Regions from separate parts of the Methylotenera sp. E1MeOHC1 genome, predicted to be linked through region 1. Evidence: predicted binding sites of a transcription regulator. Region 1 holds the regulator's gene; each other region holds the start of a gene.
What was found. The regulator sigma-54, encoded in region 1, starts transcription at its own class of promoters, with help from an activator protein. The targets are predictions, from matches to a motif close to TGGCACNNTTCCTGCT.

Region 1 (3,205 bases):
AGCCTAACACTTGCACTCGGTTAGGATGCACAAAGTTAAGATGGCCGATGAGCGCCAAGGATGGTTTGGTAACTGTTTCGCTGGTGAGAGTATTTGACCCGCCGTTGAGTCCTGCAACCCAACTTAACTTGAGTTTACGGCGGGTTTGTTTGAATAGCTCAGCGACGTTGAATTGAGCCATATTTAAGGTAACAAAAAGAATTAAATACTAAAAAACTCAGTCAATGTTTTGATGCTTAACTGCACCATTCGCTTTGTGATGATTCGTATTTTTCTCTTTATGTTTCACCACTTGACGATCCAGCTTGTCGGTCAACATATCGATTGCACTATACATATTTTCATCTTGGCATTCTGCGTGTAAATCATTACCAGGCACATGCAGTGTAGCTTCAACCTTTTGAGCCAGCTTTTCGACACTCATGGTCACCTTGACATCGATCACATGATCAAAGTGATTGCTGATTTTAGTTAATTTACTGGTGACATAGTCACGTAAAGCGGGCGTTATTTCTAAATGATGACCTGTTAATTGTAAATTCATGACTTGCTCCTTTTGAAAATATTCCGCAAATATTAATTGCCAGAGATTCGTGATTAAGACTTACAGAACAATTTCAGTTTACAACTTTTCATTGGGTCTGTGGCAAGGAAAACAACAATTTTTTACGTAGTCTTCAACAATCAACTTATAACGATTTTCTGAGGCTTGCCGGCGCAATGCTCATAGACTCACGATACTTTGCAATCGTGCGCCGCGCGACCACAATTCCCTGCTTTGCCAGTAAGTCTGTAATCTGATTATCTGAGTACGGCTTCCTTGGATTTTCTTGATCGACCAACTGTTTAATCAACGCGCGAATTGCGGTTGCAGAACAGGTACCACCAGCCTCTGTCGCCACCGAACTGCCAAAAAAGTATTTGAGCTCAAAAATACCGCGCGGCGTCAGCATGTATTTATTGGTAGTCACCCGCGAAATAGTCGATTCATGCAAATCAAGCTCATCCGCAATCTCCCGCAACACTAATGGACGCATAGCGACTTCACCATATTCCAAAAAGTTGCGCTGCCTATCTACAATCGCTTGCGATACGCGCAAAATAGTAGAAAAGCGTTGCTGGATATTTTTAATCATCCACTTGGCTTCCTGCATCTGGCTTTGCAAGTATTGACTGGAACTATCACGGTTGCGCTTCAAGATGCCGGCATACAGCTGGTTGATTTTCAGTTTAGGAATCACACTATCATTCAAGCTTGCGATCCAGATACCCTTTACTTTTTTAACGATCACTTCATGCTGTATGTAGTGTTCTGAGCCTATATGGCTAAAAGCACTGCCAGGACGTGGGTTTAAACTAGTAATCAACTGCTGCACCTGCTTTAAGGTTGCCTCGTCACAACCTAGCTCTTTACGCAGCTTCACAAAGTCACGCGAGGCCAATACAGGCAGGTAGTGCTTTGCAACCAAGCTGGCTAACGCCAAATGCGGTGTAAATTTAGGTAGCACTTCAAGTTGCAGCAGCAAACTTTCACTTAGGCTACGTGCACCGACCCCTGCAGGATCCAAATGCTGAACATGGCGCAATGCAGTTTGCAGTTCCATCGCATCAATTTCCAGCTCTTCAGGCATCAGCTCGGCGATTTCTTCTAATGACTGCTCCAGATATCCGTCATCATTAATACTATCGACCAACATTAGCACCAGCGACTGATCACGCTCAGACAGCGGCATCAGCTTTAACTGAGAGAGTAAGTGCTCACGCAAACTCGTCTGCAAGGTTTCTTGTGGCTTGAAGTCACTATCGTCATCCGCTGGCATAGTGTTTTCATCCCAGCGACTGCCGTTTGAAAACTCATCAAACTCATCATTAAACTCAGCCGAAAATGTGTCCGCATACTCTGCACTCGACACATCAAACTCCGCGGACTCAGCTGTATCAGCAGCACTAGACATCCCAGATTCCGAGCTGCTGAACTCACTCGTCGACTCTGCGTACTCGCTATCAAAACCGTCTAAACCTGGTTTAGCTTCAGCAGACTCAAGGCTGGCGGCAGATAAATCCGCACCATCTGCAACAGGCTCTACGGCATTGCCATACTCATCCTCTGTATCATCACCCCGCTCAAGCAAGGGATTAGTCTGCATCAGCACATCAATCTCTTGATTCAACTCCAGCGTTGAAAGCTGTAACAGGCGAATAGCCTGCTGCAACTGAGGAGTCAGTGATAGATTCTGTGAAAACTTTAGTTGTAACCCTTGCTTCATAGGCGGAAATCTTTACCTAAATACACTTCGCGCACACTTTCGTCTGCAACAATTTCACTGGGCACGCCCGAAGCAAATACATGCCCCTGATTCACGATATAGGCTCGATCACATATGCCTAAGGTTTCACGTACGTTATGGTCAGTAATCAGCACGCCGATATTGCGCGCACTTAGAAAGCGGATGATTTGCTGAATATCAATCACTGCAATCGGGTCAATCCCGGCAAATGGCTCATCTAACAGAATAAAACTAGGGTCTGAAGCCAAGCAACGCGCAATCTCCACACGGCGACGCTCACCGCCAGACAAACTCACCGCAGCACTGTCGCGGATATGTGTAATGTGCAGTTCTTCAAGCAGCGACTCCAAGCGCTCAGACATTTCCTCTTCCGAGATGTCCTGCAATTGCAAGATGGCTAAAATATTTTCAGATACCGTCAATTTACGAAAGATTGAAGCCTCCTGCGGCAAATAAGACAAGCCCATTCTGGCACGCATATGAATCGGCATATGGCTTAGCTCTGCACCGTCCAAGGCAATTTTACCGGCATCCAACGCGACCAAACCCACGATCATGTAAAAACTGGTCGTTTTACCTGCGCCATTGGGGCCCAACAAACCCACCACCTCACCACTCTTAATCGTTAAAGAGATATCCTGCACTACCGTACGGGCACCGTAGGATTTACGCAAACTTTCTACAGTTAATTCGCTCATCATTGTTCACTTATCATGCGGTTATCGTTTCAAAAACTACTGAGCGGCGCCAGCGCTTTTGCTGACTTCCAAAGTACGGCTGAATCTTGTGTCTTTAACCGTAGGGATTGGGCCACTGCCATTAGAAGCATCTGGCTTAGCTTTATTGGCAGGCTCCACCGGCTTAATTTCTACTGGTGCTTTTTTGTTTTTAGGCTGAATCACCGCACGCACGCGCCC
Region 2 (3,205 bases), 600 kb from region 1:
AAAGAAGCACGTACCCTCACCATTGCCGATAATGGCATTGGCATGAGTCGTGACGAAGTAATTGCAAACATCGGTACCATTGCTAAATCCGGTACTAAAGAGTTTTTTAACGCCTTAACTGGTGATCAGGCTAAAGATGCCAATTTAATTGGCCAATTTGGTGTGGGCTTTTACTCAGCATTTATTCTTGCCGACAAAGTAACCTTGACTACGCGTCGTGCTGGTGCAACGGAAGCTGTGCGTTGGGAGTCTGCAGGTGAGGGCGACTTTACGATTGAAGCCGCAGATAAAACCAGCCGTGGTACGGAAATTACCTTGCATTTGCGTGAAGGTGAAGATGAGTTCCTAAGCGACTGGAAACTTAAAACCATCATCCGCAAATATTCAGATCATATTACTTTGCCAATTGTGATGAAAAAGTCTGAATGGAAAGATGGCGCTGAGGTTGCAACTGATGAAGATGAAACCGTCAACAAAGCATCAGCACTGTGGGCACGCAGCAAAAATGACATTACAGAAGAAGAGTACCAAGAGTTTTACAAGCATGTGTCACATGATTTTGAGAACCCGTTAGCTTATACCCATAGCCGTGTAGAAGGTAAGCAAGAGTACATTTCTTTACTTTACGTACCAAGCAAAGCACCGTTTGATTTATACGACCGTGATCATCGTCACGGCATTAAACTTTACGTTAAACGCGTATTTATTATGGAAGACGCTGAAAAGTTGATGCCGCAATATCTGCGTTTTGTACGTGGCGTGATTGATACCTCTGACTTACCGTTGAATGTATCGCGCGAGATTTTACAGTCTAGCCGCGATGTGGATGCGATTAAAGCTGGTTCAGTGAAAAAGGTACTTGGTTTGTTAGAAGATATGGCTGAAAACAAGCCAGAAGACTACGCTAAGTTCTACAATGAGTTCGGTCGTGTGCTAAAAGAAGGCCCAGGCGAAGACTTCGCAAATAAGGAAAAGATTGCAGGCTTATTACGTTTTGCTTCAACCAAGGCTGATACTGACGTACAGGACGTATCGTTTAAAGACTACATTTCACGCATGCAGGCTGAGCAAGATGTGATTTACTACATTACTGCCGACAGTTTTGCCGCAGCACAACACAGCCCGCACTTAGAGATTTTCCGTAAAAAAGGCATTGAAGTATTGCTAATGAGCGACCGCGTGGATGAGTGGTTGCTTGGTAGCCTGACTGAGTTTGAAGGTAAGAAACTGCAATCAATCGCTAAGGGTGATTTGGATTTGGGCAAGCTCGAATCTGAAACTGAAAAAGAGATTCAAAAGAAAATCGAAGAAGAATCAAAAACCTTGGTTGAGAAAATTAAGCAAACATTGGGCAGCCAAGTAAAAGACGTGCGCGTGACCCATCGCTTAACAGACTCTCCTGCATGCTTGGTGAGTGATGCGCAAGATTTGTCTGGCAACTTAGCACGTATTTTAAAAGCGGCTGGTCAAAATGCACCAGAAAGTAAGCCGATTTTAGAAATTAACCCTAGTCACAAATTGGTAAAACGCCTAGAAGCTGAATCTGCAGAGGCAGTATTCGCAGATTTAACGCATGTGTTGTTTGATCAGGCACTGCTGGCAGAAGGCGGTACTTTGGAAGATCCTGCTAGTTTTGTTAAACGTATGAATAGTTTAATTAGCTAACTTATTGTTGTTAAATAGAAAACCGCCCCGCGTAAGCTCGGCGGTTTTTTTATTGTCGTTCAAAACCACTGCGTACCGTGTAACTTTCAGAGAACTGTCATAAAGCTGGCTCAATTTTTGCTAAAATAACAATACCATTCAATAATTTAAGATTATATAAAATGAAAACTCCAGCCGAAACTAAAGCTAAACCTAAGAAAACAGTCAAAGCTAAGTCGATTGCAATCCCTAAACTCGGGCCAATTCAGCAGGCTTTGAAAAATCATTTAATATACTCTAGCTTCAAGACCAGTGAGGCTGCAACGCCACGTGACTGGTATGACGCCGCAAGTTATAGCGTACGTGATCATGTCGTAGAGCGTTGGGTTCAGACGGCAGAATCCTATTATCGCGATGACCCGAAGCGAGTTTACTATTTGTCATTAGAGTTTTTGATTGGGCGCATGCTGAGTAATGCCGCACTAAATTTGGGCATTAATGAAGAGCTTAAAGACGGAATGGCTGCATTAGGCCGTGATTTGGAGAACGCGGTAGAGTTTGAGACCGACGCAGCACTGGGTAATGGTGGTTTGGGCCGTTTGGCGGCGTGTTTTCTTGATTCAATGGCTACGATGGATATTCCGGCAGCGGGATACGGTATTCGTTATGAATATGGGATGTTTAGGCAAACGATTGAAAGTGGCCAGCAGGTAGAGAACCCAGATAATTGGCTACGTTATGGCAATATATGGGAATTCCAGCGTCCTGAAGCAACTTATAACATCAAGTTCCACGGGCATGTGGTTAAGTATCCGAATGATCTGGGTGAAGAGGTTCAGCATTGGGTGGATGCTGAGCATGTGATTGCGATGGCTTATGATGTGCCGGTGCCAGGCTATGGTACAGATACTGTAAACAATCTGCGTTTATGGTCAGCTAAAGCCGCGCGCGAGTTTGATTTAAGGCATTTTAATGACGGTAATTACGAAAAAGCGGTAGAAGAGCGTAATGCGACCGAGAATATTTCAAAAGTACTTTACCCGAATGACACGTCGGTGCTGGGTAAAGAACTGCGCTTAAAACAGCAATACTTCTTTGTTTCTGCTTCTATTCAGGATATTTTGCGTCGCTTTTTAAGTACGCATGACATAAAAACACAAGATGACTGGAAAATTCTGCCAGAAAAAATAGCGATTCAGCTCAACGATACGCACCCCTCTATCGGCGTGGCCGAAATGATGTATCAATTGGTGGATATATACCAATTACCGTGGGCTTTTGCTTGGGAGTTGGTGGTTAAGATTTTTGCTTACACTAACCATACTTTAATGCCCGAGGCGCTAGAAACTTGGACAGTAGATCTGTTTGGCCGCCTGTTGCCGCGTCACTTGGAAATTATCTATCAAATCAACCATGATTTCTTACAGATGGTAAACCACCACTTCCCTGGTGACCCTGAACTGTTGAAACGTGTGTCGATTATCGATGAAGATCACGGCCGCCGCGTGCGTATGGCACACTTGGCAGTGGTTGGCAGTCACACAGTAAACGGTGTAGCGGC
Region 3 (3,205 bases), 560 kb from region 1:
AATAGCCCTAGCGTTCCATGGCTCACCTACACAGTAACCATCCATATTACCAATACGCATATTGGCAACCATTTGCGGTGGAGGCACGACGATATTTTTAACGTCTTTTACCGGATGGATGCCATTTGCAGCCAGCCAGTAGTTAAGCCACATCGCGTGGGTACCGGTAGGGAAAGTCTGTGCAAAGGTATAGTCACGATTCTCGTTATCAAGTAAACGTTTTAAGCTCTTACCATCTTTCACACCTTTGTCTTTAAGCTGGTTAGAAAGCGTAATACCTTGACCGTTATGGTTTAAGCCCATCAGCACTGTCATGTCTTTTTGCTGACCGCCGATACCAAGCTGAACGCCATACACCAAGCCATATAGAATATGCGCTGCATGCAACTCACCGTTAGCTACTTTATCGCGCACAGCAGCCCAAGATGCTTCTTTTGAAGGCGTGATTTTGATACCGTATTTCTTATCAAAACCCATCTCCGCAGCCACAATAATTGGCGCACAATCGGTAAGCGGAATAAAGCCAATTTTCACTTCTTTGATTTCTGGTGCATCAGAGCCTGCTGCATATGCCTGTGTACGGATACCGTTTGGTACTAATCCCATCATTGCCGCTGCTCCCAATGCGCCAACTGCACTCATTTTAAAAAAGTCACGGCGTGCTGGGTCAACCACCACATTTGATTGCTGACCTAATTTTTCCGCCTTGTTACTTGTATTGTCATTGCCCATCTTAGCTCTCCTAAAATAATCCAAACAATCTAAAAAATTTATAAAAAAAGGCGTCTGATAAGTTGAACCAACTCCTCAATAAAGAGCTGATTGCTTATCAAGACGCCTTTGTCTTGTATTACTTGATCTGGGCCACCATTGGCCCGTATTTACTGCTTGAGCACTCACGTAGACTGCCCGTCATTGGGCTTTTATACGCCAGTACTACCGAATTCTTAACTTACTATTCTGTTAAAGCAGCAACTCCGCTGCTTCTACAATTTGTGTGGCTAAAGCCCCGATGCGCGTGTGCTTTTCCATCGCCATCTTTCTTAACATGCTATAAGCCTCGTTTTCATCAACATTACGTTGCTTCATGATTAAACCTTTTGCACGTTCAATCACTTTACGTTCGCTTAGCTTGGTGTTTGCCTCTTGCAAGGCAGTACGTAAATTCTTAAATTCTTCAAATCTGGCCACTGCTGCGTCTATCACCGGCTGTAAGCGCTCGTTTGGTAAAGTACCCACTACATAAGCACATACACCTGCCTGCGTTGCCAATTTAATCTGTTCTTTATCCCCGTCATGGGTAAACATCATCACAGGGCGCGGATCATTCATCGTCATCACACAAATATGTTCTAATGTGTCACGACTCGGTGAGTCTGTATCAATCACCACCACATCCGGCTGAAGCTTACTGCATGCGTCATTCAAATTGATGGTATCTCTCAGATGCGCAATCACATCGTAACCACTATCAATCAAAGATTGCTTAAGTGGCTTAATGCGCTCTAAATTATTATCAACTATCATTACTTTTAACATGGCGGCTTAAACTCTATCAGTTGACCTAGTATAAGCAATAGATATGCCAACTATTAAAAACAAGCATAACCACTTGTTTCATATGGAATCTGCTGTTTTAAGAGGTGATGGGAACAACTTAAAGATTAGGAGTTCGCCCTAATAAAGTGCGTATGCACGCGCTTGTGCCAAGATGAAGCACGATTAATGACTAACGCCAGCATTGTGGCGCATACGTACATTTGCTCTCCGAGAGTGAGGGAATGTGTGTAGGAAAAACAAACGTACGGTTTAAGCTTGATTGGCAGCCTCTTTTAGACGATATAACACGTCTAACGCTTGTTTAGGCGTGAGGTCATCAACTTGCAGCGAGTCTAACTCTAGCAATACTGGGTGCAATGGTGCATCGATAGCTTGCTCATTCAACATAAACATATCGACCTGCGGTACTGCAGATGCGTCTTGATTTACCACCTGATTGAGTTCTAACTGAGCGAGCTTTCTTTTTGCTGCACTAATAACGGGCTTAGGGATGCCAGCTAATTGTGCAACTTGTAGCCCATAACTTTGGTTAGCAGCGCCCTCTTCTACCTTGTGCATAAATACAATGGTGTTGCCGTGTTCCACTGCATCTAAATGTACATTGGCCGCATATTTAAACTCATCCACAATGCGTGTCAGCTCAAAATAATGCGTTGCAAATAATGTATAGGCTCGGTTCTTCTCTAGCAACTGCTTAGCAACTGCCCAAGCCAAACTCAAACCATCAAAGGTAGAAGTACCGCGCCCGATTTCATCCAACAGCACCAAGCTCTTATCGGTAGCGTTATGCAGGATATTGGCGGTTTCTGTCATCTCCACCATAAAAGTGGAGCGCCCGCCCGCCAAGTCATCCGATGCACCAATTCGCGTCATGATGCGGTCGATTTCACCAATCCTCACACTCGTCGCCGGTACATAGCAGCCACAATACGCCAATAACACAATCAGCGCGGTCTGCCGCATAAAGGTAGACTTACCACCCATATTCGGGCCAGTAATTAACAATAATTGGCGGTAAGGATTAAGTACAACATCATTGGCAATAAACGGCTGGCCTGATGCTTGCAGAGAAATCTGCTCAACCACAGGATGGCGGCCATTCACCACCTCCAGCCCAGCTTCTGTGGTGAACATAGGCGCCACATAATTTAAACTGATGGCGCGCTCGGTAAAGCAGCACAGCACATCTAAGGCAGCAACTGCGCCTGCATTGGTTTGCAATGCGGAGATATATTGCCCAAGCTGTACTAATACCTGCTCATACAACATTTTTTCACGCGCTAACGCACGGTCATTGGCGCTCAGCACTTTATCTTCAAACGCTTTAAGCTCAGGGGTGATAAAGCGCTCTACATTTTTTAGGGTTTGGCGGCGCCTGTATTCCGCAGGTGCAGTTTCCGCCTGCGTGCGGCTCATTTCAATATAGAAGCCATGCACACTGTTATATTCCACCTTCAGGTTGGTAATCCCTGTCCGTTCTTTTTCTGCGGCTTCAAAACTCAGCAAGAACTCACCATGGTTGGTTTGTATCGCCCGCAGTTCATCCAGCTCTGCATCATAACCGTCGGCAATCACGCTGCCCTCACGCAGCACCACACTAGGCTCCACTTTAATCGCCGTGACCAATAAACTCAGCACTTCTGCT

Region 2: the regulator sigma-54 is predicted to act here: its motif matches at 1,772-1,787, upstream of ACSSU7_RS01050 (glycogen/starch/alpha-glucan phosphorylase).
Region 3: the regulator sigma-54 is predicted to act here: its motif matches at 1,573-1,588, upstream of ACSSU7_RS00860 (ANTAR domain-containing response regulator).

Annotation. Positions count from the first base shown of each region.
Region 1 is NZ_CP196025.1:2,201,326-2,204,530, reverse strand. Features, by position in the region: gene hprK (HPr(Ser) kinase/phosphatase) at 1-181, opposite strand, end outside; gene hpf (ribosome hibernation-promoting factor, HPF/YfiA family) at 218-544, opposite strand; gene ACSSU7_RS10330 (RNA polymerase factor sigma-54) at 690-2,267, opposite strand; gene lptB (LPS export ABC transporter ATP-binding protein) at 2,264-2,986, opposite strand; gene lptA (lipopolysaccharide transport periplasmic protein LptA) at 3,023-3,205, opposite strand, start outside.
Region 2 is NZ_CP196025.1:242,339-245,543, forward strand. Features, by position in the region: gene htpG (molecular chaperone HtpG) at 1-1,665, shown strand, start outside; gene ACSSU7_RS01050 (glycogen/starch/alpha-glucan phosphorylase) at 1,827-3,205, shown strand, end outside.
Region 3 is NZ_CP196025.1:200,457-203,661, reverse strand. Features, by position in the region: gene ACSSU7_RS00865 (CmpA/NrtA family ABC transporter substrate-binding protein) at 1-732, opposite strand, end outside; gene ACSSU7_RS00860 (ANTAR domain-containing response regulator) at 964-1,527, opposite strand; gene mutS (DNA mismatch repair protein MutS) at 1,810-3,205, opposite strand, start outside.